3 regions of the Nostoc piscinale CENA21 genome follow, and region 1 is predicted to be linked to each of the others. Evidence: riboswitches for the same ligand, from Rfam matches in the RefSeq annotation. Region 1 holds a riboswitch; each other region holds the start of a gene.
The links. Region 1 has a riboswitch for cobalamin ahead of ACX27_RS24095 (DUF1636 domain-containing protein). Riboswitches for the same ligand answer to the same signal wherever they lie in the genome.
Positions count from the first base shown of each region.

Region 1 (10,547 bases):
AAGGAGCGATCGCGCTTTGTGTCTCGTGGCGGCGATAAACTAGCAAAAGCCTTGGAATTATTTGCAATTCCTATCGCGGGAAGAGTTTGTCTAGATGGGGGAATTTCTACAGGCGGCTTTACTGACTGTCTGCTACAAGCTGGAGCCTGTTTAGTTTATGGTATTGATGTTGGTTATGGCCAAGTTGATTGGCGCTTGCGAAATGATTCGCGGGTGATTTTGCGAGAACGGACAAATCTACGCCAATTACAGCCCCAACAATTGTACGCTGGAGGCGATCGCATTCCAGATTTGGCGGTGGTAGATGTATCGTTTATTTCCTTAACCAAAATTTTGCCTGCACTGTGGCAATTAACTCAAGCTCCCCGTGAAGCGGTTTTATTAGTCAAGCCACAATTTGAGGTGGGAAAATCCCGTGTTGGCAAAAAAGGTGTAGTACGCGATTCTGACGACCAAGCTGATGCGATTTTTCAGGTATTACAAGCCGCAGATCAATTAGGCTGGAAATACAAAGGCTTAACTTGGTCGCCCATTACAGGCCCGGCTGGGAATGTGGAATATCTTTTATGGTTAGGCATGGAAAGTGAAACACCACCGCCAAATTTAGAGCTAATTAAGCAATTGACGAAATCAGCAATAACTGATTTACGAGAGAATTAAACATCGTACATGAGACATTCTAAAGCGTCTGGGTGGGTGTCACAGAAGCTTTCTAGAGAAGTTTTACGGTGTTTTGCTTGTTGCTGATGGGCTTTTTCAGCTTGTAATTCTTCAACGATATCCCAAGCTACAGCACAGTTAGGAGAGCCATCGCCGTTGGTTTCACAAGTTGTACGAGCTTCGGCGATCGCTTCTAAAATTGCTTGCTCGATGGTTTTAGAGCCATTTTGCTGAGATTGCTGTACAGTCTCGAATCTGTCGTAGGTTGCTGTCATGATAAATCTACCTTTGTTTACTGAGATAGAGCGTGCGCTGCTGAGAAATACAGGAGCCAATACTTTCAGTTTAGATAAGCTCAAAAAAGATTGCTGTGGTGAACACCCTCTTTTAATAAACTAAATTGATTGGGTTTTCCCTCTTGTCATTTTTGATGCAAAAAGGTAATGAGTCTCTTCACCCTTTTATGGTGCATTGTAAATTAGCAATCTAGGGTAATTATCAGCAGAATTTGATACAAGTTGATAAAGGCTGATGAACAGCAACAATTAGATCAATAATTCTTAGAAATTCTCAATACTTTAAACCTAATTCTTGTTGCAAGCGATACAGAATTGTATTTTGGTCAACTTGCGAAAGAATTTCTTGAATCACAGTACTTGCGCCTAATTGTCCCCAAGTGCAGCCTTTTTCGAGATAAACTTGGGCTGCTTTACCAACAGCGTAAGCACCATAACCAGCAATTCCAGCTTGAGCGATCGCACTACCAGCAAAACTAGTAATATTGACTGGATTATCACCACTAGCGATCGCCGCAGTACTTTTACCTAATCCTAATATAAAACTACTGCCTAATTCTCCTAACAATAAACCGCCAGAACTCATTAAAATGGTTTTGAGAATTTTCCCCGCCTCATAACTAGTCATCGGTAAACCATACAACCTTGCCAAAGCCCGAATCAAAGCTAAATCAGCAACAGCTCCACCGAGAATATCTAAAACTGCGATCGGATTTAAAGCTACAGCTAACGCTTTATATTTAGTAAATTGCCAGATAATTTCTTCTGCTTCTTGTTCGCGTAAATCTAGCGTTTTTTGAGCAATAGTCGCTTCCGCTTCCCTGGCTTGAACGAGTGCATTTAACGCCAGAAGTGACCTACCTTCACGATTGAGAATTTTGAGTAATGTTTGCTGGAGTTCGGTAATTTGTGGTGGTAGAGTTTCCCATTCATAACTCACACGCCCATCTGGCCATTCTACCCGCACTTCCATTGGCGCAGGTTCCGCCGCCACCATCACAATTTCATCAGGTAACAAAGGCTGTGCTTGGGGATTTCCTGCGCCCAGTTGTTGTAAATTGCGATAAATAGCGGCTCTGTCTGTATCCGGGTAAAGGTCAATTTTGTTAAAGACCAAAATCAACGGTTTTTGCGCCTGACGTAAATCTAGTAACGCTTGATATTCCGTCCGTGTAATATCACCAGAGACAACAAATAAAATTAAATCTGCCTGACGCGCTACTTCCCGCGCCATTTGCGCCCGTGCTTCCCCCGCAATTTCATCTAACCCTGGCGTATCAATTAACTCAACAATAATTTTACCGCCTGGTGGTTGCCATCTCACAGAACGCGGCCATTGAGTCACCCCGTTTAAAGGCCCAGTTTGCAGAATCTTCTCTCCTAGTAAAGCATTCAAGACTGCGGATTTTCCCCGACTTACCAAACCAAACACAGCAATTTTAATTAAATTCGCGTCTAGTTTACTGAGTGTGGCATTTAAAGCGTCTAATTCTGGCTTGACCAAACCTGCCAATTCTGGGTTAGATAATAACTGCCCTGACTTGCGAAGATATCCATACCAAGATAACGCTTGTCGGAGACTAGCACGGGCGCGGTTTAAATGAGTTTCTTCCAGGTTATTACGCACAGAATTTGCTTGATTTAAGGATGAAAACAGGACAAAGAACCAAATTTATCATCCAAATTCCTGTACAGAAAAGGAGTCGGGATTAGGAAAGATATTTTGGGGTTGTACTATATATTTTACAAATCCTCAACGTTTAATAAACATCTCCCTTGTCTCTCTAGTCCTCCTTGTCTCCCTCCCCTTGTTCACATATCAAATGAATCTCATCATTTTTATTCTCTAGCAATCACAATATCGTTAGATTTAATCACCGCATAGGCTTCCTCTCCCGCAACTATACCCAACTCTTCAGCAGATGTTCTAGTAATCATTGAGGTTAGCTCTACTTTGTGAACAATTTCTAGTGTCACCTCACAATTAACCGCTCCAATGACCACCTTTTTCACCACTCCCTTGAGAATATTACGGGAGCTAACTTTTAAAGCCTTTTTAGAACTACCAATTTCTACAGTAGGCATTTCCAAATTTTCCTGACTTACCAGTGTAGTTGGTTGTGGAGTTGGTACTGAGGTATGTGATGCTTGGTGTTTATTTAAACCACGCACAAGTTCCCGCAGAATCTCGGTTTTGGTGCGTTGAGAGTCCTGGCAAAACTCTTCGAGAATTTTCCGTTCCTCTTCCGATGTTTGAAATGTGATCCATCCTTGTTCTTTTCTTGGCATAATGTTACCAATTCAGTTGGTAAAGACTGGAATGACGCTCGGTATGATCCTACCAAGCGCCATTAAATTGCAGAAGAATCTGTTGCTATACCATTTTTCTATGAAAAGAAGACAAATTGTTTCCTTTCTTGGCACAGCACTAGCTAGTTTGTTACTTGCTGTTTGTTCAACATTCATTGTACCTTCTGTTGTTACGGCACAGTCGAATGTTACTTTACTTGTTTCTGCTGCTGCTAGTTTAAAAGATGCACTGGAAGAAATTAAACCGATTTATCAACAAAGTAAACCCAATGTCAATATAAATTATAACTTTGGGGCTTCTGGCGCATTGCAACAACAAATTGAGCAAGGCGCACCAGCAGATATTTTTATTTCCGCAGGAAAAAGGCAAGTAGATGCTTTAGAACAAAAAGGGTTATTGCTTCCCGGTACACGCTCGATTTTGGCAAAAAACCGCCTTGTACTAGTTGTACCCAAAAATTTTACGGGCATTACCAGCCTTTACAATCTGAAAGAATCTAAAATCAAGCGCATCGCCATTGGTGAACCCAGAAGCGTTCCGGCTGGTCAATATGCACAGCAAGTTTTACAGAAGTTAAATATTTGGTCGCAGATAACTTCTAAACTGGTTTATGCCAACAACGTGCGTCAAGTTTTAGCGGCTGTAGAAAGTGGCAATGCTGATGCAGGGTTAGTATATGCTACCGATGCCAAAATTTCTGACAAGGTAAAAGTAGTGGTGGCGGCTGATGAGAAATACCACTCCGCAATAGTTTATCCAATGGCGGTGGTTAAACGCACTAAGAATGCCAGTGCAGCCAAGGAATTTAGCCAATTTTTATCCAGCAGTCAAGCTAAGGCGGTACTCAAAAAATACGGCTTCATCCTGCCTTGAAAAAGAGAGTAGGGTGAAGGGGTGTAGGTGTTCAAAACCCTTACACCCATTCTTCACAGACAACCTTTGTGGGTAAGTCCTGGTCATAATAAAAGCAGGTGTTACTTCGGTTTGGTTATGTACTTAACTTGGTTAGACAACAATAGCTGGTTAATTGAAATTAGTGGTCAACGGATATTGGTTGACCCTTGGCTAGTTGGTGAATTAAGTTTTGGCTTAGATTGGCTGTTTAAAGCTTCTCTCAAACAAGAACGCTTAATTTCCGAGCAGATTGATTTAATATTGTTGTCTCAAGGTTTGCCAGACCATGCACATTTGCCGACATTAAAGCAACTTGACCATACAATTCCGGTTGTGGCTTCGCCTAATGCGACCAAAGTGGTTCAAGATTTGGGTTACACTTGTGTCACTTGTCTAGGGCATGGTGAAACTTTTACTTTTAATAATCAATTAGAAATTCGGGCTTTACCTGGTTCTCCTATTGGCCCGACTTTGATAGAAAACAGTTATTTGTTAAAAGAATTAGCTACTGATTTCACCCTCTATTATGAGCCGCATGGCTATCACTCGCCACAGTTAAAACAATTTGCACCGGTAGATGTGCTAATTACACCAACGGTTGATTTGACATTACCGTTAGTTGGCGCAATTATTCGCGGAACAAACAGTGCTTTGGAAGTAGCTAAATGGCTGCAACCACAATTTATCCTACCTACAGCAGCAAAGGCTGATGCAACCTATGAGGGGTTGATGGTTAACTTTTTAAAGGCTGTGGGGACGGCTGAAGATTTGCGGACTTCTTTCCAGAAGAATAATCTTACTACCCAGGTGTTAGAACCTAAACCAGGCGATCGCTTGGAATTAAACTTACAAAATCGCGTTTTAACCCGTTAACTTCAGTGTAAGCGATCGCGTAAAATGATAAATAGAGCGATCGCTAATTTTCTCCAAGCAGTCTAAAAATACATCACAGAAAAATCTGTAAACTTGCTAAATTTTTATTCATCTTTTCTGGAATCAGAATATTGTGACTGTAGTTACCCTTTACAACTATCCACTCAATTAACCAAGCCTTAATTCAACCATTCAGGTGAATTCAGCAACAAAAGTCTTAAGTTATAAAAAAATATTAATACTAGTCAACTTCTATCCCAACTATTAAAACGAACCAAGGTATAAGCTTATGAAAATCTCAACTATCACAACTTCTTTTTTTACTGTCGCTGCTGTAATTTTGTCTGCTGGAATTTCGTCGGCTCAAGCGAATGGTGAAAAAATCTCTCATAATGCTAATGTTGCTAATATTACAACACATGGGCAAGTAATCACCACATCTGTTAACTCTTATATGTCGCCCAGTAATGTTACTAATTCTCATGTGATGCAACCGCTGAATCTAGTTTATCTTGCTTATCAAGGTAATTTAGAATCACAAGGCATTCCCAGTGGCAAGACTTTGATATTTCAACACCAGCACGGTAATGTTAAGGCAGAAGATGTGGTAAAAGCTGCCGTTAATGCCAAAAAAATCCCCAATCAATTTTTATACAATCCCAGCTATCTCAGTGAGGTTGATGTACAACTAGCATCTCTACAAAAAACTTTTGCTCATTAAATTTACATAGGAAAAATGAAATAAATCTTACAAGCTTTGGATGAAAGAGAGGCTAGGGGTTAGTACAACCAGGAAAAAGTCAAAAGGAAAAAGAAAGAATCATCATACCACAAGCCTTTTTGCAATTCGAGATGGTCTGTTTATTTACGCTGACCTGTACTAGTATCTTTTATTCTATGAAAATTAATGTTTTCTGATATCCTTAACTTTGTTTATAAGTTAGGGATTTTGTTCTTTATAAACATTAGATAGCAACAGATTTTTAACTCTGTAACCTATCACCTGCTGTACAACTTAGGCGGGTAAAAGTTTATGATAGTTAGAACATTCGGTTTTGGTGGGGATCAGCCACCAAAGGAAAGGGGGAAAGTTCGGTGCAAATCCGACGCTGTCCCGCAACTGTGAAGGAAAGGTCAAATGTTTACAAGCTACTTTCCCAGTCAGGATGCCCGCCGAATTATAAAATTAAGTCCATCACATCTGCGAGGTACGGATGACTGCTGCCCATACTGCTATTACAAGTAATTCTGACAATATTGCTGCTCATACTCATACTTTATTTGTTTGCCAAACCTGTGCCAGTGTTTGGCAAGATGGTAAGCGTGTAGGTGAAAGTGGCGGTCAAAAACTCCTGCACCAAATTCAGCAATTGGCGCAAGATTGGGATTTACGCGAAGAATTTCCGATCCAAGCGGTTGAATGTATGAGTGCTTGTAACCGTTCTTGTGTTGTTGCTTTTGCTGCTCAAGGTAAGTTAACTTATCTGTTTGGTGATTTAGATTTTGATAACAGTGCGGCGGCTGTTTTGGAGTGTGCCGAGCAGTACTACACTAAAACTGACGGAGTATTGCCTTGGTCAGAACGACCCGAACCCTTGAAACGGGGTATATTAGCGAAAATTCCACCCTTGTAAAATAGTGCTGAGTTAAAAGTGCTGAGTGCTGAGAATAAACGTGTTTTAATTTTGGGTGGAACCACAGAAGCGACAGAACTCGGTGCGAGAGTTGCAACTATTGATGGGATTGAAGCGATCGCATCTTTAGCCGGTCGCACCCGTGAACCCTCGCTTCCCTCTAGAAATGTGCGGATTGGTGGTTTTGGGGGTGTGGATGGACTGGTAGAATATCTGCGTCAAATGAAAATTGATGTGTTAATTGATGCTACCCATCCCTTCGCCAGTCAAATATCATACAATGCGGCGGCGGCAGCCAATGAAGTCGGGATACCCAGATTAATGTTAATTCGTCCTGCTTGGGAGAAAACAACAAGCGATCGCTGGATTGAAGTAGATAGTAATGCCGCCGCCGCCGATATTTTGCCAAACCAAGCCAAACGAGTATTCTTAACCGTTGGCAGACAAGAACTCAGCACTTTTGCCCATCTTCAAGATATATGGTTTCTGATGCGGATGATTGACCCGCCTGGAAAAGATGCCTTAGTACCACCGGGAATAATATTGTGCGATCGCGGCCCTTTTATCCTAGAAAATGAACGGAAAATTCTGGTTCAGCACAACATTGACACCATTGTGAGTAAAAATAGTGGTGGTGATGCAACTTACGCCAAAATTATTGCCGCACGAGAACTGGGTGTACAGGTTGTTATGGTCAAGCGTTCCTCAGTCCCAACCGGCGAACAAGTTACAGATGTTGATGGTGCAGTAGCTTGGTTATTAGATAAATTAAAAAGTAAGAGTATAGGGTAGTACAATTCAATTAAGGCTAAAAATTCCAGTCAATATCATCAATATTTTGTTGTTGGACTGCGAGATACCCGACTTTTTTTAAGAAGTCGGATATCTAACAAATCCCATAATACAGCACTTTGCGTAACAGTTAGGCACAATATTTAAGAAGATAAAGTAAAAAATAAGATGAAACCATACTCAATAGATTTAAGAGAGAAAATAATTAGTGTTTACGAAGCAGGAAATACATCAATTAGGAAAGTAGCAGCAAGATTCAAGGTAAGTAAAAATACAGTGCAAGGATTGGTAAAGCAAAAACGGGAACAAGGAACGTTACAGCCAAGACCAGCAACGGGAGGAAAAGCAAGTCAACTGTCTGGTTATGAACACCAGATAGAGGAAATGGTGGCGGAATTTCCAGATTATACCCTAGCCGAATATTGTGAATATTGGGGAGAAAAAACAGGAGTCAGATTGAGTGAGAGTGCAATGTGCAGATTTCTCCAAAAACAAGAATTGACAGTCAAAAAAAAACACTCAAAAAGCAGCCAAGGTCACAGAGAAACAACACAAAATAAACGGTTAGAGTATTGGGAAATTATCCGGGATGTATTTGTAGATGACTTGGTGTTCCTGGACGAAATGGGAATATTGCTAGGGTTAATGCGGGAACTGGGCAGAAGTAAAAAAGGAACGCGGGTGTATGATGTCAAGCCATTTTATCGTGGAAGTCGGGTAACTGTCGTCGGGGCAATCAGCCACAAGTCCATCCTAGCAATGAAGACATTAGACAAATCTATGACGGGTGATGACTTCAAACAATTTATTCAAGAAGAACTATTGCCTCAATTATGGCCCGGAGCAGTAGTAGTAATGGATAATTTGAGGGCACACAAGATCAAAGGTATCAAGGAGATGATAGAGTCCGTCGGTGCCAGAGTCGTTTACTTATCACCTTATTCCCCAGAATTTAATCCCATCGAACATTTATGGTGGCAACTCAAGGCATTTATCAGAAAGTTTTCTCCACATAATAAATTTGCCGTCGAACAACTCTTAGCTCTTGGAGTACTTTTATGCTCCAGTCAGCAACTTCAAAACTATTTTTCTCACTGCTGCTACTGTACCAGTTAGTCTCGCAAAGTGCTGTAATTGTTAATGTTGTGAGTATGGGGACTAAGTAAAAATGCGCTTGCGATCGCTTCATGATAAAAGATTTTTAAGTAGTAATATTTAGCATCCGTAAATTTGATACATCAATAGCAGTAATATTTGTGACAATAAGTAAAGTAATTAGCTTATAAAAGTTACACTAAAAATATTGTAAGTCGAGAGATTCCACTAGACCGACACAGCTATATCTGTGCAAATAATCGCAATTTTATCCGCGTCCATCTGCGTTTATCTGCGGTTAATTTTATTCAAACTCTATTCCATCATTTTAGTCATTTCGGTCAAACACAACTATTTTAGTTTTTGAGAGAGGATTCAAAAACTATGATTTGGTGCTGAATTACAATAAAAATTAATTAGCCGCGGACTGAGCTTCTTGATACATGATTTCTTGGAATTGAATCATGTCTTTTTGTGGGTCGGCAATACTCACTTTCACTAATAACTGTTCACCCAAGGTTACAGAACGTCTAAAAGCCATTGGTAACTGCAAGCCCAAATCTTCTAATAGAATCAGTGCTAAGTTACTGTCCTCACGCAACCACATTAAGACTGTGACTGACCAAACTTGTTCAGGATGACGGCGGAGATATTCTAATGCCCAATATCTATTAGTTTGCCGTTCTACCATTGTTACTTCTTGGGTAATGGTAGAGACAGTCATCATTACTTCTTTGAGTTGTTCGGCGGAAAAAGGCAGAACTTCGCCGCGCAGATGGGCTTTGAGTTGAAAATGAGTGAGTAAATCACTGTAGCGCCGGATGGGCGAAGTGGCTTGGGTATAAGTATCTAATCCCAAACCCGCATGACGTAGAGGTGTGATGCTCATTTCACTCTTGGGCATACACCGCCGCATTGCACAAGCACGTACAAACCCAGCAGGGAGTTGAATTAATTCTTCTTCTGGGGGCAATTCTGGCTGTGGCTGACCACGGAAGGGCAGAGGTATATTATGAGTTTGACCGTAACGGGCGGCGACTTCACCAGCAAGAATCATCATTTCTGCTACCAGTTGCCGTGATGAGGAATCGTCTAAGATATCAATACTAATATCGTCACCTTTGACTTTAATCATTGCCTCTGGCATATTGATGCTGATGGCTCCTTGGTTGTAACGCCAAGATTTGCGTTTGATTGCCCAATTTGCGATCGCGGCAATTTCTGGTTCTGCTTGCACGCCTAATTCCAGCATCTCATCGACATCTTCATAGGTGAGGCGATATGTCGGTTTAATCAAGCTGGCGTGAATGCTGTAATCTTCTACTGCCCCATTGCTATCTAGAATAATCCCAAAGCTGAGGGCGCAACAAATTCTCCCCTGTACCAAACTCATCGGCCCAGTCGCCAAGATTTCTGGGAACATGGGAACCATCCCTGTGGGTAAATAAACCGTACTTCCCCGCTTTCTGGCTTCTAAATCTAAGTCATCTTCTGGTTCTAACCAGCGCGTCGGGTCAGCAATATGTACCCACAATCTTTCTTGACCATCACTGAGTGATTCCCAACTCAGACCATCATCTATCTCAGTGGTACTTTCATCATCAATTGTGTAAACCTTTAGATGAGTCAAATCCAGGCGATTTGCATCCAAGTCTGTTGTTGGGGAATCCAAACGCTGTTGCGCCACTTCTAATACCTTGCTAGTAAACTGAACAGGAATTGACGAACGACGCAGGAACAAGTTTTCATAAGGACTCCACCAGCCCAGGTCTACTAATAATTGAAAAGCTCCTTGGGGGGTTCCAGGCCGCCCCAGCATATTCATCGTTTCTAAGACTGGTGCTGGAGGAGGATACGCCCTAGATAGCGCATCATATTTTACTCCCTCCCGCACAATATCAGCCATTAAAGCTGCGTATTTTTCTAATGCTTCTAGACGATGGCGATCGTGTCTTTGCCATTCTACCGCTTCACCTTTGAGTGCTTGTTCTA
Region 1 covers NZ_CP012036.1:5,643,078-5,653,624, forward strand. Annotated here, with positions in the region: gene ACX27_RS24060 (TlyA family RNA methyltransferase) at 1-660, shown strand, start outside; gene ACX27_RS24065 (Calvin cycle protein CP12) at 657-935, opposite strand; gene ACX27_RS24070 (GTP-binding protein) at 1,231-2,583, opposite strand; gene ACX27_RS24075 (TOBE domain-containing protein) at 2,796-3,245, opposite strand; gene modA (molybdate ABC transporter substrate-binding protein) at 3,346-4,140, shown strand; gene ACX27_RS24085 (MBL fold metallo-hydrolase) at 4,258-5,034, shown strand; gene ACX27_RS24090 (hypothetical protein) at 5,324-5,755, shown strand; cobalamin riboswitch at 6,068-6,226, shown strand; gene ACX27_RS24095 (DUF1636 domain-containing protein) at 6,249-6,668, shown strand; gene ACX27_RS24100 (cobalt-precorrin-6A reductase) at 6,687-7,460, shown strand; gene ACX27_RS31200 (IS630 family transposase) at 7,629-8,576, shown strand; gene ACX27_RS24115 (ribonuclease catalytic domain-containing protein) at 8,968-10,547, opposite strand, start outside.

Region 2 (10,547 bases), 880 kb from region 1:
ATCTGGCGTAAAAGTCAGATTGACCAATTTTGTTCCCCATTTTTGTGATAGCCAGGGAATTAAACCAGCACGCACTACTGATGATTTGCCACTCCCAGACGCGCCTAAAAGCAAAATTAAATTGGTTTGTTCTAGTTTATTGACTATACCTGTGAGAAACTGGTCACGACCAAAAAAAAATGTCTTTATCTTCAGGCTCAAATTTCTTTAAGCCTTTGTAGGGTGAAGTCGCTCTAAATTCACGGGTTTTAATTTCAGCAACAGAAACTTGCAAAATCTGAGTTTGATTAAAAGTGACAACATTACTGTCACCGATTGAAATATTACTAATATTTTGCTTCGTTTCATACTGATTATTAGTAGGTTCACGGTTCATAGACCTACCCACACCTTAGCAACTAAAGGAGCTAGTTTCATCACAGGATCAGCTAGTTCAGCAACCCCTACTAAACCTTTTTTCAAGGCTTCCATACCTTGTTCTACTAAGTTTTTATCTGGCTTTGGTTTCTTCAATTCTCCTTCAATTGTTTGTAGTGGCACTTCTAAAGTTTTCTTTTCAATCGAGTTTAAAGCATTATTTGTATTAATATCCTGTTTTAATTTTTCTAGTAATTTCAGTGCTTCTTGTACCTCAGCATTATGAATTTTCAACTCATTCTGACTTTGATTGATATTACTTCCCCGGTCTGCTTGTAGTTGATTAAAGGCAATACCAGAGTTACCATTCCCAATATTAATCCCCTCAAGATTCTGAGAATGAGACTCTGCTGGTTTAGCAGCAGTCAACATATTTCCTAACACGCTAGGTAGAGACTGTTGCAATTCCAATTTTTCTTCAACTGTCAGATTTTTGATAATTTCTAAAACTTCATTAACGCTATATTTTGGCATAAGGTGTGCATCCCATCTCTGTTGCAATGTCACTAAATTCACATACAAATTGTATAATTTCGGATTCTTTTCACCAAAATCTTGTTGTACAGTGAAAAATTAAATTTAGTGGAAATATATTAGTGTCATCCACATTCGCCTTACCCGCATTTGCAACAATTTGTGTTCTTCAAGCCTAGAATTTTCTTGTGCTGCTTCTCGACTGAAGGCTAGAAAGTTCAGGCTTTACACCTATTGATGAAAGTAATTTGGTATGGCGACAAATAACAAGTCACTGCACATCAGATTAGGCATGAATTTAAATCGCTAATTCATACCTCTTAAGTTATTTAGTTACCTGCAAAAATAGTATTTAAATACTGTTTTTTGTCGTTTTTTATATATGCAAGAACGTCTATAGTTCATCGAACAGCACTTAGAGATATAGTATCAGACTCTACAAATAAAAACTATAGAAATTTGATTTTATTTATGAATAAAACTGCAAGATAATACAAGACAATCACAATACCGTTGGCAAAATAAGAAGGTGAAGCACTAGGGAGTTTCATAGTAGACAGGAATTACCGAGAGGCAAGGTAAAATCGTAGACGCGCTCTTTTTCCCATATTCAGACTCCTGGATTGTTACACAAAATCAAGTATTAAGACATAAGTTGGCAATAGTTAAAATTCGCAACATTAAATTATAAAATACAACAAAGAATGAATTTTTGTTTAGAGAAAATAGTGCATACACAAATCATTCTAGACTTTGAAAGTAATGAAATAATCAAAACTATACTTTGAGATTGAGCTTCTAGTCAGATGACAGTAAAACTTTGCTGTTATCAATTTTATGGTGTGATTTTGGGCTGAAATCAACCAAATCATAGCATTTAATCAGATTTTTCAAGTGTTAGCTAACTCTGGTAGTGAGTGAAATTATTTCACGTTTGCAGTGTTCAAAAATATGGGTAAAAGTAAGCGTATAGGCATTCTTACCAGTGGCGGAGATTGCTCTGGTTTGAATGCAGTCATCAGAGCGGTTGTTCATTGTGCTAGTGGTAAAGGTTGGGAAGTCTTAGGCATTCGACAAGCAACTCTAGGATTAATGGCACAGCCACCACAAGTTACTAAATTAGAAATTGAGCAAGTTGATCCGTTATTAACTTCTGGTGGCACAATGTTAGGCACTACTAATAAAGGTGATCCTTTTGCTTTTCCTATGCCTGATGGTAGTTTTTGCGATCGCTCATCAGAAATCATTGCAGGCTATCATCAATTAGGTTTAGATGCGTTGATTGGCATTGGTGGGGATGGTAGTTTAGCGATTCTGCGTCGCCTCGCACAACAAGGCGGGATCAACTTAGTCGGTATCCCAAAAACCATTGATAATGATATCGGTATTACTGAACACGCCATTGGCTTTGATACAGCCGTTAATATTGCGACTGAAGCATTAGATAAATTACATTTCACCGCCGCTTCCCATAGTCGAGTCATGATTTTAGAAGTCATGGGTCGTGATGCGGGACACATCGCCTTAGCTGCGGGAATTGCTGGGGGTGCAGATGTGATTTTAATTCCTGAAATCCTCTACAGTATGGATGATATCTGCTATCACATTAAAAACCGTCAAGAAGATGGCAAAAACTATTGTTTAGTGATTGTTTCTGAAGCGGTGCGGACTCAAGAAGGGGAAACTCGCACCTTAACTAATCGCTTGGGTCAATCACGATATGGGGGAATTGGGGAATATCTAGCCGACCAAATTAGCGATCGCATCGGCGCAGAAACACGAGTCACCGTCTTAGGACACATCCAACGCGGTGGTACAGCTTCACCTTTAGATCGATTAGTCGCCTCTGCTTTTGGGGTAGCCGCAGTCAATTTGATTGAGGAAGGTAAATATGATCACATGGTTGCTTGGCAAAATCGCCAAGTGATCACCGTACCCATCGAAGAAGCGATCGCACAGTACAAAGCCGTCAATCCCGAAGATACTTTGGTTCAAACTGCTCGCGGTTTAGGTATTTATTTAGGAGAATAGCCAAATTCTCTCAGGGTGTGTTAGGTGCAGGTTGTGAGTAATTCATCACAAATATATCCGAGTTCCTAACGCACCAATACTGAAGCGATCGCATTACTAAAACCTAATATTCAGGACTTACGCACAGGCTAAGGAAAAACTAACCACAGAAGCGCAGAGTTCACAGAGAAATAAGAGTTTGAGAGGTGCTTTGCGTAAGTCCTAATCTTATAAACGCCAAAGTTCTTTCAACTTGTCAATTAAAACTTTTTGCCTTTTTTCAATAATTTCAGATGTCCATTCTTTTTCCATCAACACTTGTGTAGTGAGTGCAAAATTACAAATACCTTTCTTAGTCGTAAAATATTTCTGCTTTTTAGTCTCGAAATCAAAGTTTTGAGCCATGCTATTTTTACCAGAAGATAATAAAACTAAATTACCTAACCGATGTACATATTTTTCCTTATCTTCCTGAGTAGGAAACAAGGTTAACCACTCACTATCAGCAGATGGATTTTGTGGTAGTACGTGTTCAACTGTAATATTAGAAAAAGTATAAGCAGGCTTTCCTTCGGCAAGGGCAGAATCTAAGCGCAGCAAAACATAACTTCTGATTTTCTTGATTAAATAAAGGTCGCCATTTAGAATTTTGAGGATATTTTCTTTTTCTTTATAAGTCAATTGTAATGGTGAGTCTGGTGTATCCAAATCTTCTCGATTATCAATAGCATGTAGTAACTTGCTATAACGTTCAATACGTTCATTGATATTAGCACGCTGAATCATTAAACAAGAAGCCAGCCTATCTAAATCTGAAAAGAATCGGAATAACAATTCAGGATTATGATAATTTTGCGATAAATAAAAAATAGCTGGTGGTATCCAATCGGAATTGTCAATTAATTGCAACCATTGGAATAATATATTAATTTCATCTGTCCATAAACTTCCTTCGTAAACTTGATGCTGGATATCATAAAAAGCATCAGCTAAAGGCAGTAAAATCTTATCAATAAACTGCTGAGGGTATTCTGTAGGTGATGGATGAACATCTCTCTTAAACTCTTTGAGTATGCTTTCACGTAGTTTTAATTTACTATGAATCATTCTAATGTGAGAAAAGAGACTTTTGAATGTATCACGCCCCAATCTTTCCTCTACATTTTCCCATTTCTCACTATATTTATCCTGATATTCTGAGGGGATTTTTCCAATAATCTCTGCTTTTAAAATATCAGCATGTGATAAATCAAGACCTCGATTATTCAACACTGAAAATATTCGATAACCAGATTCAATATCTGGGGTTGACACTAATACTATAAAGCAACGTTTAATAAGAAACTGAATAAAGCGAAGAAGTTGAAATTCTGGGATAATTTTCAGCTTATCTAGAAAAAGCAAGACATTTTGCTTTAGATTTTTACAACTATCCGATAGTTTGCTATCAATCAAAACATTCAATTTTTCAAGACCACTTTCAGATTGAATATATTCTTTAAAGAATGGTGTATCTTTTTCACGTAAAGTCAACCTATAAATATTATTTTCTGGTTCAAAAGGATCTTCTTGGTATAGATATTTAGTTAATATATGTTTATATTCTTTACTAACCGATGCTCTTAAAGCAGCTAATAGTAAAGTAATTGTAGTCAAACGCTGTTGACCATCAATGACTTTAGCATCTGTTGTATCTCCTTTAATAAGTACAATACTACCTAAAAAGTATGGATTAATATCATCAATCTTCTCGTCACCATCTCCCAAAGCACTGATTAAATCTTCAAAAAGTTCTCCTGCTTGTTCCGTTGTCCAAGCATAGGGACGCTGATATAGAGGAATCGTAAAAATAAAATCATCACTAAATACTTTGTGAATAGGAAGTTGATTAGCTTGAATGGTAAATGTACTCATTCGTATCTCCTTTAGCGGCGTAGTAGATTACACTTTCACTAAAGTTAGTTTTCCCAACTTGAAGAGCAATATTTGATAGCAGTACAGTTTATGCAATCATATTTGATGTACGCAAATTGTATGACTCAGATACCCCAAGTCCTCAAAAAGCCAAGTATCTGTTAATTCACCAATCATTGATGAAAAAAAATGTGAAGCCTAGAGCATAGCGAAGACGGTCTCATGGTAAATTACTAAGACTTGGAGTTGGGAAACTCCGGTGAAATTCCGGGACTGTGCCGCAGCTGTGAAGGGAAATCCCAAGTCAGAATGCCAACTCCGGGTGTGTCTATAAGACATCATGATGATCTACTCTCTGCGTTGCACAGAGAAGGAGTTGAGAAGTTGGTTTCGGGATTTACAGCCTGTCCGGGGTTATTCTACGCTACATCTGCCCAAGATGGAATTTTATCTCGCCTGAGAATACCTGGTGGGATACTTAATAGTAAACAATGTCAGGCGATCGCAGCGATCGCAGATATGTACGGTGGTGGTTATGTGGATGTCACGAATCGCGCTAACCTGCAAATCAGAGAAATTAGCAAAGGTATCAGCAGCGAAGTTTTACAACAGCTACAGGATTTGGGTATAGGCTCTCACAATTCCGCTATAGACCACATCCGTAATATTATGACCAGTCCGACAGCAGGTATCGATCCTGAAGAATTAATCGACACTCGTCCTTTCGTTCAAAGCTGGGATGCTTATTTAGCAGAACATTCGGAACTATCAGCACTCTCGGCTAAGTTTAGTGTTTGCTTTGATGGCGGCGGTAAAGTTTCGGTAAGCGATCGCCTCAATGATATCCTGTTGAGGGCTGAGTTAAGCGACACTCAAGTTTACTTCCGCTTATATCTAAGTTTCATCAAAAGCAAACCACCCATTGATACAGGAATTATCTTGTTACCAGAACAATGTTTGTCTGTTTTGGCAGCTTTAGCAGATATTTATTTACAACATACTGATGTTCAACTTAAGCGCAAGCCACGCTTACAAGAAGTTATCAACAGTTTGGGATATGAAAATTATCTTCAGCAAGTTGAACAGCGTTTAACTTTTACTTTGCAGCGTTCTCAACCTTCCCCAGCAACAAAAGAAGTAGGTTTCTGGCATATTGGTACTCATCCCCAACGCCAGGAAAATTTATTTTATATTGGTGTAGTCTTACCGCTTGGTCGGTTAGAAAGTCAGCAGTTGCGGCGTTTGGGTGATTTAGCCGCCAAATATGGTAATGGAACCACCAGACTCACACCTTGGCAAAATTTACTCATCACTGATATTCCCCAAGGGTGCGTTATTGATGTTGAAAATGAAATAGCAGACTTAGGCTTAGATTTCACCGTCACTAATATTAAAAGTTCATTAGTTGCTTGTTCTGGTAAACGCGGTTGTGCGGCTTCAGCTACCGATACTAAAGGTCATGCTTTAGCATTAGCCGATTATTTCAAAAATCGTGTTCAGCTAAATCGCCCGATTAACATTCACCTGAGCGGCTGTGCAAAATCTTGCGCCCAACATCATCAAGGTGACATCACTTTACTGGGTGTGAGCGATCGCAACATAGAAACCTATCACATTTACGTCGGCGATCATGATAGTCACGAAAAATTCGGTCGCCAAATCTATCAAAACGTAAGTTTTACAGAATTACCTGCACGGATAGAACAAATGCTCACAGTGTATAAAAATCATCGCCTGCACCATGACGAATCTTTTACCGAATTTGTCAATCGATACGAGACTACCCAACTAAAACAGTTATTTAAGATTCCCAACATCTGTGTTCATCTGCGTTCATCTGTGGTTGTTAATTGAAAATGTCCGACTATATCCGCAACGCTAACGAAATCTACCGTAATTCTTTTTCCATCATTCGCTCAGAAGCTAACTTAGATGCACTGCCGCTAGATGTAGCAAAAGTTGCTGTACGTCTAATTCATGCCTGTGGAATGACGGATATTGTGACTGAATTGGGATATTCACCCACAGCAGTACAATCAGCACGCGCCGCACTCAAAGCCGGCGCACCAATTTTATGTGATTGTCGGATGGTGGCGGAGGGAGTTACTAGGCGGCGACTACCAGCCAATAACGAAGTTATCTGCACCTTGAATTATCCCGAAGTCCCAAAACTCGCCCAAAAACTTGGTAATACAAGGTCAGCCGCAGCTTTAGAATTATGGCAATCGCATCTAGAAAACTCAGTCGTAGCCATTGGTAATGCACCCACCGCCCTATTTAGGTTACTCGAAATGCTAGACGAAGGAGCGCCGAAACCGGCGGTGATTTTGGGTTTCCCTGTGGGATTTGTGGGTGCAGCAGAATCAAAAGCCGCCTTAGCAGCAGATAGCCGGAATGTACCATTTATGACATTATATGGTCGGCGGGGTGGTAGTGCGATCGCCGCCGCCGCAGTTAACGCCTTGGCAACGGAGGAAGAATAATCATGACAACCAAAGGCCGTCTGTATGGAGTTGGTGTAGGCCCTGGCGACCCCGAACTGTTAACTATTAAAGCACTGCGGCTGTTGCAGGCTGCACCTGTAATTGCCTATCAATCAGCCACCGATAAAGAGAGTATAGCGCGGGCGATCGTTTCCCAATATTTAACAGGCAACCAAATCGAAGTCGCCTTTCACCTCCCCCGCGCCTTAGAACCAGAAAAAGCCAAAGCCATTTACGACCAAGAAGTTGAGCCAATTGCCCAACACCTCGCGGCTGGACGTGATGTCGTTGTACTGTGTGAAGGCGATCCGTTTTTCTACGGCTCATTCATGTATGTATACACACGCCTATCTCAGCACTACCACACAGAAGTTGTTCCTGGTGTTTCCTCTCTCATGGCTTGTCCTGTAGCTTTAGGTGTACCCTTCACCTACTACAACGATATTCTCACCGTTTTACCAGCCCCACTCCCAGCCGAAGAACTCATTACCCAACTGCTAACCACCGATGCCGCCGCAATCATGAAACTAGGCCGTCACTTTACCAAAGTACGAAACATCTTGCATCAATTAGGACTAGCATCACGAGCATTATATATTGAGCGTGCAACTATGACACAGCAGAAAATTGTCCCCTTAGATGAAGTTAATCCGGCGGAAGTACCTTATTTCGCCATGATTGTTATCCCCAGCAAAAATCGCCTATAGAACTAGTACAACAAGGCAAAAGTCAAAAGTCAAAAAAAGTTCTTCTGTGAAGGAAGGGAACAGGGAACAGAAGAAATAAAAATCGCCTTAACTGAACTGTATTGATTTATAAACACCTCTCCCTTGTCTTCCTTGTCTCCCTTATCTTTCTTGTTCACATATCAACTAGGACTGCTATATGAGTCCTAATATAAATTCAAAAAAATTTAAGGGGTGATTTGGTAATCACCCCCATATTCCCCTCATATTAGAATTTACTTTCAGCACCCTTGTTGAGAATCTATTTTTACTTTGAAATATTAACTAAACTGTCCACTTGAGCATTAGCTAAAGTTGGGGCAGTAAAAATTTGAGAGTAAAGGCTTGCTGGTTGTTGACGAGCTACAACTGGTAGAACTTGGCGAGCGTGAGTAGCAATTTCTACGGTTTTCACGTCATAAGTCTGCGTTGCTAGTTTGGGATACAAACCGATACCGATGATGGGAAGTAGCAGAGAAGCAGTGATAAACAACTCACGAGGTTTAACATCAGGAACTACAGCATCTAGATGTAACTCTTCGCTTTGTTTGCCGTAGAATACTTGGCGCAGCATAGACAGCAAGTAGATTGGTGTCAAAATCACACCGACTGCGGAAAGTAGTACAACTACAATCTTGAAGCTGGAACTGTAAACATCACTGGTAGCGATACCGAGGAAAACCATCAATTCGCCTACGAAACCACTCATCCCAGGTAAAGCCAGAGAAGCCATTGCACCAGCAGTATACAAAGCGAAGGTTCTTGGCATTACCTTACCAATGCCACCCATTTTATCCATCATTAAGGTGTGGGTGCGTTCGTAAGTTACACCAGATAAGAAGAATAAACTAGCAGCAATCAAACCGTGGGAAACCATTTGTAACACGGCTCCACTGATACCCACTTCTGTGTAAGAAGCTAAACCAATCAGCACAAACCCCATGTGGGCGATAGAAGAGTAAGCCAAGCGGCGTTTGAGGTTGGTTTGAGCAAAGGCGCAACAAGCACCGTAGACAATATTAACGACACCTAAGATTGCTAAAACTGGAGCAAAGTAAACATGAGCGTTAGGTAACATTTCGATGTTGAAGCGAATTAAGGCATAACCACCCATCTTCAACAACACGCCAGCCAAAATCATAGAACCAGGTGCAGATGCTTCACCATGAGCATCGGGTAGCCAGGTGTGTAAGGGAAAGATTGGCAACTTCACACCAAAGGCAATTAATAAAGCAGCGTAAACTAATAATTCAAAAGCTTTAGGATATTGTTTCATTCCCAGAGATGCGATGTCAAAGGTGAAGGTGTCACCAGAGAACGCCATCGCAAAACCGGCTACAAGAATAAATATGGAAGCAGCAGCAGTATAGAGAATAAATTTGGTAGCAGCGTAACGGCGTTTAGCACCACCCCAAATGGAAATTAGCAGGTATACAGGAACTAGCTCGATTTCCCACATCAGGAAGAACAAGAGCAAGTCTTGGGCAAGAAACACACCCAACTGGGCGCTGTACATCACCAACATCAACCCATAAAACAATCGCGGCTTGTTGGTTACTTTCCAAGCCGCGAAGATTGCGAGGGTGTTGATTAAGCCTGTTAACAAGATGAGGGGCATCGATAAGCCGTCAACTGCTACAGACCAATTTAAACCGATTTGGGGAACCCAGGAGTATTTTTCGACGAATTGGTAAGTTGAACTTTGGAAGTCGTAGCTGCTCCAAAAGGCGTAAATCATTAAGGAAAAGTCCGCGATCGCTACACCTAAACCATACCAACGGACTGTTTTTCCTTCTTTGTCTGGAATTATGGGGATGGCTAGGGCAGCCACCAAGGGCAAGGCAATTATGGCAGTTAGCCAAGGAAATTCCATAGCATTCATCACTTCTGACAATCGTTTTTTGTTTTCGCTTTTAATTACATTATATTAAGGAATCGTTACTTTTGTAAACGTTATTTATCTCTGGAAATATTAAATTTTGGGTTTCGCTGAGAATATATACTCATCACTTCTCCTATTCTGCCCAGAATCAGGAATAAATACTCATAGAATTAGATGGCTAGTCCATTCTAGATATAAAGTTTTGTAACGTCAACAAAAACGGTGGCTTATACCACCGTTACACTTCTTAATAAATTATCTGCCTCAAGGGAAAGTTTACCCTAAAGATATTGAGTCACGCGCTAAACAATACGGTTGACAATCGTCCAAACTTCCCCATCAGAACGGACATAGGGAACGGAGATAGTTTTGAATCCGGTGATGAAAGGTTTGTAATAAACCTGCCAATATAAAGGACTGAGATAATCAGCAGTGGCTTTTAACTGGCGGATTTCATCGGCTAATTCCGCCGCTAGTTCGTTAACGCGATCGGCGTGAACCTGTGCTACTTTTTTCGCTTCTTCTAGTTGCTGCTGGATTGTAAGTTGTTTAGATTCAACTTGCCAGCGTGCCAATTGGGCTTGTTTTTGTTGTAGCTGGTTTGTCAAAGCAGCGATCGCATCATCTATACCTTTAAGTTCA
Region 2 covers NZ_CP012036.1:4,762,910-4,773,456, forward strand. Annotated here, with positions in the region: gene ACX27_RS20455 (WD40 repeat domain-containing protein) at 1-201, opposite strand, end outside; gene ACX27_RS20460 (hypothetical protein) at 164-376, opposite strand; gene ACX27_RS20465 (hypothetical protein) at 373-891, opposite strand; gene ACX27_RS20470 (ATP-dependent 6-phosphofructokinase) at 1,843-2,922, shown strand; gene ACX27_RS20475 (DUF262 domain-containing protein) at 3,130-4,815, opposite strand; cobalamin riboswitch at 5,022-5,150, shown strand; gene cobG (precorrin-3B synthase) at 5,176-6,669, shown strand; gene ACX27_RS20485 (precorrin-8X methylmutase) at 6,672-7,298, shown strand; gene ACX27_RS20490 (precorrin-2 C(20)-methyltransferase) at 7,301-8,005, shown strand; gene ACX27_RS20495 (NAD(P)H-quinone oxidoreductase subunit 4) at 8,292-9,905, opposite strand; gene ACX27_RS20500 (hypothetical protein) at 10,208-10,547, opposite strand, start outside.
Region 2: linked by a shared signal. The riboswitch ahead of cobG (precorrin-3B synthase) and the one ahead of ACX27_RS24095 (DUF1636 domain-containing protein) in region 1 are both predicted to bind cobalamin.

Region 3 (10,547 bases), 2.0 Mb from region 1:
TAATTTTCTTCTCTGTGTAACTTTGCGTTTACCTCAGCGTACCTCTGCGTTTATTTTTATAAAACATGATTATAAAAATCATCCTCCAATTATTTATTACTCTCACATTTATATTAAGCATTACCGGCTGTAGTTTACTAGGTGTATCCTCCAACAAAGAACCATTACCCGCCGTTTCTCCTCTCACGCCACCAAAGTTACCAGACTGGATTGAACAAATTAGTCCTATTGGTGATGCTACACCTTTAAATCAGATTCGTATCCGCTTTAAGGAAGCATTAATTCCTGTCGAAAACCTTGACAGCCCAGAACAACAAAATTTATTACAAAAATTTGCTTTATGGCCGCCTTTACCCGGTCAATTTCGCTTTTTAACACCGCGTATGGTAGGCTTTCAAGCAGATAAATCCCTACCTCAAGCAACAAGATTTCAAGTTACTTTAAAAGCAGGGTTGTCAGATTTAAAAAATCACAAGTTAAATCAAGATTTGGCTTGGACTTTTAACACTGAACCTATTAAGTTGACTGATTTACCTGGGGTGAATCCTGTGGAAAAGGCAGAGATTCAACCTATAGATTTAAAACAAAAGCTGCAATTTACATCTAATGTCGAATTAAATTTAGCTTCGTTACAAGAGCATCTTAAACTTGTCCCCGAAGGTAAAAATAAAGATATCAGCTTTAATATAGATTTAGCGAAAGAAGAAAAACCAACCGAAGGTGAAGACCCGTTACAAAAGTTTGACCCTTCAATGCGTAATTGGGTTTATAATCTGATCCCGCAGCAAGGTTTAGAAAAAGCGACTAACTACCGTCTGGTATTTTCTCCCGGCATATTACCAAATTACGGTAACTTACCTACAGATAAAGAGTCGGTGAGTAAGTTGGCGACTTATTCACCTTTAGAGTTTAAAACCATCAACTTTTACGGACAGCCTGATGTTAATGGAACTTACGGAAGGTTTATTAAAGGTAGCCCGCAGTTAGAATTTAATAATATATTACTGGCAGATTCGGTTAAAGATAATATCAAAATTGACCCAGCACCAAAAGATATTTCTCGACTGTTACAAGTGCCAGATGAATCTAATTTTGTGACTCTTAATCCCTACGCTTTAGAACCTGCAACTAATTATAAAATTACTATTGGAAAAAATATTAAAGATAAATTTGGTCAGACTTTAAATAAACCTGTCACCCTAAAATATAACACTGGCGATTTGGCGGGTGATATTTGGGTTCCATCAGATTTACATATTTTTCCATCTAATCAAAATTTACAGTTAAATATTAGTACAGTTAATTTACCAGAGTCTCAATATAAAGCTGCTTATCGTGTAGTTCAACCTAGCGATTTAGTTTATTTTAATAGTGCTTCACCTAAAGGTAATGATAACGAGTTATTACCACAGCTAAATTCTTGGCAAAGCTTTAAAGTCAACTCTAAAAAAAAATCAACTTGTTGATGTCAATGTCCCATTACGAGAAAAGCTTGGTAGTCCGACAGGAATGTTAGCTTATGGAGTCCAAGCCCGCACGAATAAATATCAAGATAATGGCAAGGAATTATGGCGGGAACCTGTAACTTATGGTTTAGTACAGTTGACAAATTTGGGTGTATTTAGTCAATGGTTTCCCGACTCTGGTTTAATTCGGGTGCATCATTTGAGTGATGGTTCACCTGCGAAGGGTGCATCTGTGGAAGTTTATCAATCAAAGTTAGAGGAAAAATATCCTAGTAATGCTGTAGCTTGTGCAACAGGGAAAACTGATGATAATGGAACTTTAAGACTGCAATTTGATAATTTACAGCAGTGTTTTATAGATAATCAAAGATTTACTAAATCACCACAATTATTAGTAATTGCGCGAGAAAACCAAGATTGGGCTTTTGCGAGAACTGAAGAATATAGCGGTTCTTTTGGTTATGGTATTGATGCAGGTTGGCAAGAAGCTAAAGCAGAATCACGGGGTGTAATTTTTTCTGATAGAGACTTATATCAACCAGGGGAAAAAGCTTGGTTTACTGGTTTTACTGACTATTTACAAAATGGGACTCTTCAACAAGATAAAAACGCGATTTATCAATTAACTTTGGTTAATCCCGATGGACAGAAGACACAATTAGGTGGCAAAACCACCAATGAGTTTGGGACATTTTCTCTAGAGTTACCCATTCAGAAGACTCAAGCTTTGGGCTACTATACAATTCAGGGTAAAGGTAAGGAAGGACAAGAAATTTCAGGCGAGTTTCGCGTGGCTGAATTTAAACCACCTAATTTTAAAGTTGAACTCAATTTAGATAAAGAGTTTGCCCTAACTAACGATAAAGTGGAAGCGAAAGCCGCTAGTAATTATTTATTTGGTGCGCCTGTGGAAGCTGGGGAAGCAAAATATTTTGTCACCCGTCAACAAACTAGTTTTATTCCTAAAGGTTGGGAAGAATTTAGTTTTGGTAGACAATGGTTTTGGCCGGAAGAAAGTCCATCTTTAACCAGTGATGTTTTGCAAACCAGTGACAAGTTAGATGCAAGTGGTAAAACTAGTCAAACTGTGATGGTGGCGAAAGATTTACCTTACCCAATGACTTATCAAGTAGATGTGCAAGTTGCGGATGTTTCTAATTTATCTGTGGCTGCTTCTCAAAAGTTTACGGCTTTACCCAGTAACAAACTGATTGGAATCAAAAGCAATTTTATTGCTGATGCTGGTAAGGCTTTACCTGTGGAAATGATAGTGACTGAACCTACAGGGAAAGTAATCACAGGTCAACGGGTGCATTTAGAATTACAACAGATGAAATATAGTAGTGTGACGCAGTTAGTTGAAGGAAGTCGCACTGCGAAAAATCAAGTTGAATATAAAACAGTAGAACAAACAGATATTACTTCTGCTGAGAGTCCCCAGATATTAACTTTAACACCGCGCGAATCAGGCTCATATAGAATTAGGGCTAATTTTAGCGATACAAAAGAGGAATTAACGGCGACAGATTTGCAAATTTGGGCAACAGGAGAAACCCCAGTTTATTGGAGTTCGGAAGACCGCGATCGCCTAGAAGTTAAACTAGATAAAAAAGAGTATAAACCTGGGGAAACTGCCACAGCTTTAATTCAATCTCCCTACCCCGAAGCGGAATTATATTTTGCTGTCATTAAAGACAAACCAATTTATCAACAAGTCACAAAAGTTAAGGGAGGCGCACCCCAAATTCAGTTTCAAGTCACGCCAGAAATGTTACCCAATGCAGCAGTTGAAGCTGTATTAGTTAGACAAGGCGCACCTCTTAACCAAGTCGAACCAGGAAGTTTAGATAAATTAGTAAAAATTGGTTTTTCACCTTTTAAAGTCAACTTGCAAGATAAATATTTAAAAGTGCAAGTGACACCTTTGCAAGCATCTTTAGAACCTGGTGCAGAACAAACAATACAATTAGAACTGAAAGACAACCAAAATAACCCCACCCCAGGACAATTTACTGTCATGGTGGTGAATGAAGCGGTGTTGCAACTATCTGGTTATCGTCCGCCAAATTTGGTAGATACAGTCTACGCAGAACAGCAAATCTCTACCCGGTTCAGCGATAATCGTCCTGATGTGGTGATACAACCCCAAGATATTGCTAAACCCAAAGGTTGGGGTTATGGCGGTGGTTTTTCTGTGGGTGCAGCAAATACCCGCGTCCGCACAGATTTTCAGGCGTTGGCTTACTACAACGGTTCGGTTGTAGCTGATGCGAGTGGTAAGGCGCAGATAACCTTTAAATTACCTGATGATTTTACGACATGGCGGGTGATGGCTGTTGCTACTGATGGAAACTTGCGCTTTGGTAATGCTGACGCGACATTTATCACTACCAAACCACTGCTAACTAATGCCATCTTGCCACAGTTTGTCCGTCCAGGCGATCGCATCTTCGCGGGTTTATCCGTCACCAACACCACCGGGAATAACGGAAACCTTTCAATTAATGGTGAACTTAGCGGTACAGTCAAGTTTGCAGAAAATAACCCCACCGCGACTTCCTTACAAACCAACGCTGAACCAGCCACCAAAGCTTATCGCTTCCCGATGATTGCAGGTGGCGTTGGCGAAAGTAAAGTTAGGTTCACCACTCAACTAAATAATACAGCCGATGCTTTTGAACTGCCTTTAGAAGTCAAGCCACTAGAAATTACCGAACAAGTTGTGGAAACTGGCGTAACAGAAAAACAAGTTAAAATTCCCCTGAATGTTGATAAAAATATCTACCCGGAAGCAGGCGGTTTAGATATTCAATTGGCGAGTACGTTAATACCTGAAATTAAAGCACCCGCTAAACAAGTGTTAGAAGATGATGATTTACCCTTTGCAGAACCAGCCGCCAGTCAATTAATTATTGCTGCTAACCTGCAAACTTTAGGTAAACAATACAGTCAAACATTTACTGAATTTAATCCTAGCCAAAAAGCAAACCAAGCCATTACGCAACTGCAAAAATTACAAATAGCCGATGGTGGTTTTGCTGCTTATCCAGGACAAGAAAAATCAGATCCTTGGGTTTCTGCATACTCGGCGGAATCTTTAGTAAAAGCTAATCAAGCATTTCCTGGTTTTATTGATTCTGCAACACTCACGCGCTTGAAAAATTATCTGCAAAAGGTAGTAGCTAACCCAGGACAATATGATTTTTGTAAACAACAAATCTGTAAACATCAACTGCAATTAAATGCCTTAATTGCATTAGCAGAATTAGGAGATAAAAGCAATAGTTTCTTAGGTGATATTTACCAACAACGCAATAACTTTGATATCGTCACCCAAATCAAACTAGCGCGGTATTTATCGCAATTCCCAGAATGGCAAGATGAATCACAACAAATGTTGAACCAGTTACAACAAAATATCTATGAAACTGGACGCAACGCTGTAATTAGTTTACCCAAGAGTTGGGGATGGATGAATTCATCTACTACAGCCCAAGCCCAAGCTTTAAGATTATTTATTGCCAAACAAAGTAAACCAGAAGTAATCGATAAATTATTCCAAAGTTTATTAGGATTACGCCGCGATGGCACATGGCAAACTAACTATGATAATGCTCAAGCCTTAACAGCATTAGTAGAATATAGCCAACTCCAACCCACACCACCAAACTTTGCCACCACAGTTCAATTAGCTCGTCAAAAGTTAGATGAAAATAGGTTTAATGGTTATCAAAATCCTAACTTGCAGCTAAATGTTGTAATGAATAAATTACCCCGTGGTCGCCATGATTTAATATTGCAAAAATCAGGTAGGGGTAAATTACATTATTTAGTTGCCTATAATTATCGCTTGCAAGGCAATCAACCAGGCAGATTTAATGGTTTACGAGTCACCAGAGAAATTAGTAAAGTTGGGGAAGAAAAAGTTCTGCAAAAAACAGGGATGTATGCCGTTGATAAACCCTTAACTGTAGATAGTGGACAAGTATTTGATATTGGTTTAGAAATAATTGCAGATCATCCTGTAGACCATATAGTAATTAAAGACCCATTACCAGCAGGATTTGAAGCCGTAGACCAAAGTTTTCAAACTGCGACAGCCGCATTGCAAGCCAAAGCCGATAGTTGGCAACTTGGTTATCGCAATATTTACCGCGATCGCATTATCGCTTACGCCGACCACCTCGAACCAGGAGTTTATAGCCTACATTACCTAGTCCGTTCTGTAACTGCCGGTACATATACATGGCCTGGCGCAGAAGCTCATTTACAATATGCACCAGAAGAATTTGGTCGTTCTGCTGAGTCTACAATTGTGCTTGAGGATAAGCGTTGATTTTTAGATGCAGAGTTCTTCTCTCTGCGTTCTCTGTGTCTCTGTGGTACCCTTCGGGAAGCCGCTTCGCGTCTACGTTAAACAAATCGCTGCACAAACGCAGCATATTCCGGCGACTTCAACCCCTCTTGTACCACCTCCAAAACTCGCGCCATTTGATTATTTAACAGCGCCTCCACTGCCAACCACAACCCCGGAAACACCTGAGAACGAATAATGCCATCTGCACCAGGAGCTAGCAATTGATACTCACCATCAACTAAGCGAAACCATTCCAATTTATTCTCGTAGGATTGCCAGATTACATACTCCAACACCCCATTCCGGCGATAAACTTGCTTTTTAATGCCAGTATCAATTGAGACGCTACTAGCAGCAATTTCCACAATCAATTCGGGAGAACCTTCAATATAACCGTCACGGCTTAATCGAGTTTGTCCACCCGCCGCAGGTTCAATAAACAGCACTGCATCTGGTTGGGGTTCATTATCTAAATCTAATCTGACTGTTGGTTCTACACTCAAATCAACGCCAGGAGTCAATGCTTGATAAACTCCTAACCAAGTTATAACTCGACTGTGGGGTTTACCATGCTGTTCATGTCTTAAGGGAGAGGCCACGTAAACAATTCCTTCAATCAGTTCTGCTTTTCTGATATGGGTTGCAGCTTCATAACGGCGTTCAAATTCAGGACGAGTTAAGCGATCGCCACTTTCCAAGGGAGGTATTGCTTGTGTTTTCACCATTTGGCAATCTGGGAATTTGCTAGATACTTCTCACTTTAGCAAACCGTAGTTATTGACAACTCTAAACTAGATCAAGATGCAAAATCATGAAATAATTTTAATATTCTTTGCCGCACTCGTTCTTTAACTCCTTCATCCTCACCCGCTAACCCATCAAATAACATTTCATATATTAACGGTACACCCAACTCTAACTCTTCTAATAAAGAACGCTGATTAAAGACATCTTGCGGTTCACCTTCTAAAATTAGGTTTCCTTTATCCATCACAAAAACCCAATCTGCCCAACGATATACCAAATCTAAATCGTGGGTTGCCATCATTAAAGTTGTGCCATTTCGATGAATTCTTTGCAGAGTTTTAATCAAATTCCGCGTATGTTTCACATCCAAATAAGCTGTCGGTTCATCTAACAATAATAGTTCAGGATTCAATACCATCACATCTGCTATGGAAACTCGCTTCTTCTGCCCTAAACTTAAATGATGTACTGGTCTTTCTGCTAAAGCTGTCAACCCAAATTCTAGTAATACCTGTTCTACTCGTGCTTGAATTTCTGCAACTGGCAAGTCTAAATTACACAAGCCATAAGATATATCTTCCTCTACAGTAGAAGCCACTAGTTGCTGTTCGGGGTCTTGAAAGATTAGCCCGACTTGTTGGCGCAATTTACCCAGATAATTGCGATGATAATTTAACGCTTCTCCGCGCCACCGCACAACGCCAGAATCAGGTTTATATAAACCATTAGCTAATAAAAATAGTGTGGTTTTACCACAACCATTCTGCCCAATTAACGCACATCTTTTACCTAATGGAACTTTTAAGTTAAGACCATTTAAAGCTGATTGTTGTGCGCCAGAATAAGTGTAATAGACTTGCTCAAATTCTAATAAATATTCCTGCATTCCGCCAAAATTCCAATCCTATTAAACCAATACAGCCGCAAACTGCTTCGATGATATATCTGTTTTGGGGATGATAGCGGCGAGGATGCCAAACTTTAAATTCACCGACAAAACCCCGCGCTTCTAAACCCAGAGAAAACTGACTATATGCTTGTAAAGTACGCTGTAAAAGTTGTCCAATTAATATGGCTAAACTTTTCATCCAACTGTGCCAAGTGCGATAGCCACCACGGGAATTCTGCGCTGTCCATATTTCATTAGTTGTATTCAGCAAAATGAAAATAAACCGATACATCAGTAATAACAAATCAGTTAACAGCACCGGAAATCGCAAGTAACGCAAAGTTTGTAATATTTCCGTAAATGGCACAGTTAACATGAGAAAATATAAGCAAGAAACTGAGGCTAAAGCTCTGGTGAAGATTGACCATGCTTGCAGGCTGCCATGATGACTAACATAAATATAGAATTGCCCAAAAGTTAGCCCATATAAAGCATCTAACTGCACTTTTGGCAAATCATGAATTGACACCCCATTCATCATCAAAGCTGGTAAACTTGTCAAACAAAAAACGATGGTAAATAATAACAAGCGAAAATAAATACCAGCCGGAATTTTGGCATAAACAATTGTCCAAACAGCCATCCAAATTGCTATTAAAATCTGCACTAGTGGATGAGTAGCTAAGGCAATTGCCAGAGTAGTCAAGGCAAAAATTAGTTTATGCTCTGGTGGTAATTTTCGCAGCCGATTAGTATAAGCTAACGTATCTAATTGCAAACTCATTCTTCATGCTTTTGTTGTTGGGAACGGCCTTTATATAAGCCAATTGCGTAACCAATTACTCCCGCACCCAAAGCCGCTTGCGACGCAAATAATAAGCTTGCTATTTCACCACTAGCTGGTTCAAAAATTGATTTAAACCAAGGTTTATATTCTGGTTGTATCTCACTTATAGCTTCTTGTGCTTTGCTATCAGCACCTCCAAATTCTGCACCACGGACAAAAATTAATGGTGCAACAGCTAAAGCTAATACAGCTAATACTAATAACCAGTTACTCAACCCTTTTTTAGACTGATTCATTTCCTTGGGGTTCCCGTTTGATTAATTTCAGTAATTCTAATTCTTGAGGATTATAAGATTGCAACCAGTTCCACACTAATACAGTTAGCAATCCTTCACTAATTGCAAGAGGAACTTGCGTTAAGGCAAAAATGCCGGCAAATTTGGTGAATGAAGCAATGAAACCACCAACAGGTGCAGGAAAAGCTAAGGCGAGTTGAATAGAAGTAATGATGTAGGTGAGTAAATCTGAGATGGCGGCGGCGAGAAATATGGCGATTTTTGCTTTACCACCTAGCTTAATTGTGAAATTATATATCCAGTAAGCGGCAAATGGCCCAGCGATCGCCATCGAAAACGCATTTGCACCCAGTGTCGTCAAACCGCCATGTGCTAATAACAAAGCTTGAAATAACAATACTAAGCTACCCAAAACCGACATAGTTAAGGGGCCAAACAACACCGCACCTAACCCTGTGCCGGTAGGATGAGAACAACTACCTGTAACCGAAGGGATTTTCAACGCTGAAAGTACAAAAGTAAACGCACCCGCCAAGCCCAGTAATAGTTTAAGCTGGGGGTTAGCTTGGGTAATGCGCGTCAAACTCCGTAACCCTAAAAGAAAAAATGGTAATGCGACAACCCACCAAAAAATTGCCCACTGCACAGGTAAAAAACCTTCCATAATGTGCATTGCGTAGGCGGGTTTGGGTAAACCAACTACTAAATAAAAACTAATTACTGCCATCAGGCATAGACTAGCTAAAGCCTGCTGTTTTCTGTTCATAATCTGTACCTCGCAGATTTATGTAAATATATTCAGTTATATCGGCGGGCATCCTGACTCACCCAATTATTGGTTCACAGTTGCGGGACAGTGCCGGATTCTCACCGAACTTTCCCCCTTACGTCTAATGGCTGCTCCCCATCAGAACCGATCTCAGTAAATATATCACTATTTTTAATGTTGGCACTTCCATCAAAGCCGCATCTATTTCAAAAATCAAATATAGTATCATCCATCAGAGTTAGGTGAGGTTGAATGCAGAAATTAACAAAACAGGTGGTACTTTGGCTAAGTGCAACTATGATGGTTTTGGGTTTGGTAAGTTGCGATAAATTCTTTGGTGCTTCTGGGGACTTGGTAGAACGAGTGAGTGATGGGGATACTTTAGCTGTCAAAGATGCAAAAGGAAATAAATTCAATGTGCGCTTTGCTTGTGTGGATGCGCCAGAAGTACCTCATTCCCAAAAAGAAAGGAACAGTAACCGCGTCACTGATCGCAATCAATTTGACTGGGGTGCCAAAGCACAAGCACGCTTACAACAATTAGTAAAACAATCAGGCGATCGCGTGATGTTGACGATTACAGATAGCGATCGCTATGGCAGAAAGGTGGCAGAAGTCCGCTTAAAAGACGGTACTTTTGTCCAAGAAATTTTATTAAAAGAAGGTTTAGCTAAAGTTTATCGCCCTTATTTAAACAAATGTCCGAGTAAAGATTTAGTTCAAAAAGCGGAAGCACAAGCACAACAGCAAAAACTAGGTGTTTGGAGTGATAGCAAATTCACCAACCCTTGGGAATATCGCAGTCTTGTAAAAGGAGGCAGGAGGCAGGAGGTAAAATTTTAATGTTGCTGTTTAAAAGATACTCATCCATCTGCGTCTTAGAATGAAAAAACTTTCACACTTCATACTTCCTCTTCCAGAATGAAAAAACTTTCACACTTCATACTTCCTCTTCCCATCCATGTTGACAAGCTATTTCTTTGGTGACAAATTCAATCAGGGTTGGGGGTGCGGCCGAGATTAAAACACTCGGATAAACTGCTGTACCCCAAATAGGATGAACCAGCACACAACATTTATTTTTTATGACTGGATAGCCGAGTAACGCTTTGACTACAGCAGTATCATTATGTGGCATTGCGCCAGGACGTGAAAGTAAAGGATAGCCAGTACGCGGATCAATTAAATCTGAGAAATAGCCGCGATCGCGCAGTTCAAAAGCTACATCACAACCAA
Region 3 covers NZ_CP012036.1:3,636,074-3,646,620, reverse strand. Annotated here, with positions in the region: partial or broken gene ACX27_RS15655 (alpha-2-macroglobulin family protein) at 66-5,802, shown strand; gene ACX27_RS15650 (Uma2 family endonuclease) at 5,880-6,548, opposite strand; gene ACX27_RS15645 (energy-coupling factor ABC transporter ATP-binding protein) at 6,620-7,456, opposite strand; gene cbiQ (cobalt ECF transporter T component CbiQ) at 7,431-8,243, opposite strand; gene ACX27_RS15635 (energy-coupling factor ABC transporter substrate-binding protein) at 8,240-8,542, opposite strand; gene ACX27_RS15630 (energy-coupling factor ABC transporter permease) at 8,529-9,308, opposite strand; cobalamin riboswitch at 9,335-9,475, opposite strand; gene ACX27_RS15625 (thermonuclease family protein) at 9,564-10,154, shown strand; gene ACX27_RS15620 (methylmalonic aciduria and homocystinuria type D protein) at 10,252-10,547, opposite strand, start outside.
Region 3: linked by a shared signal. The riboswitch ahead of ACX27_RS15630 (energy-coupling factor ABC transporter permease) and the one ahead of ACX27_RS24095 (DUF1636 domain-containing protein) in region 1 are both predicted to bind cobalamin.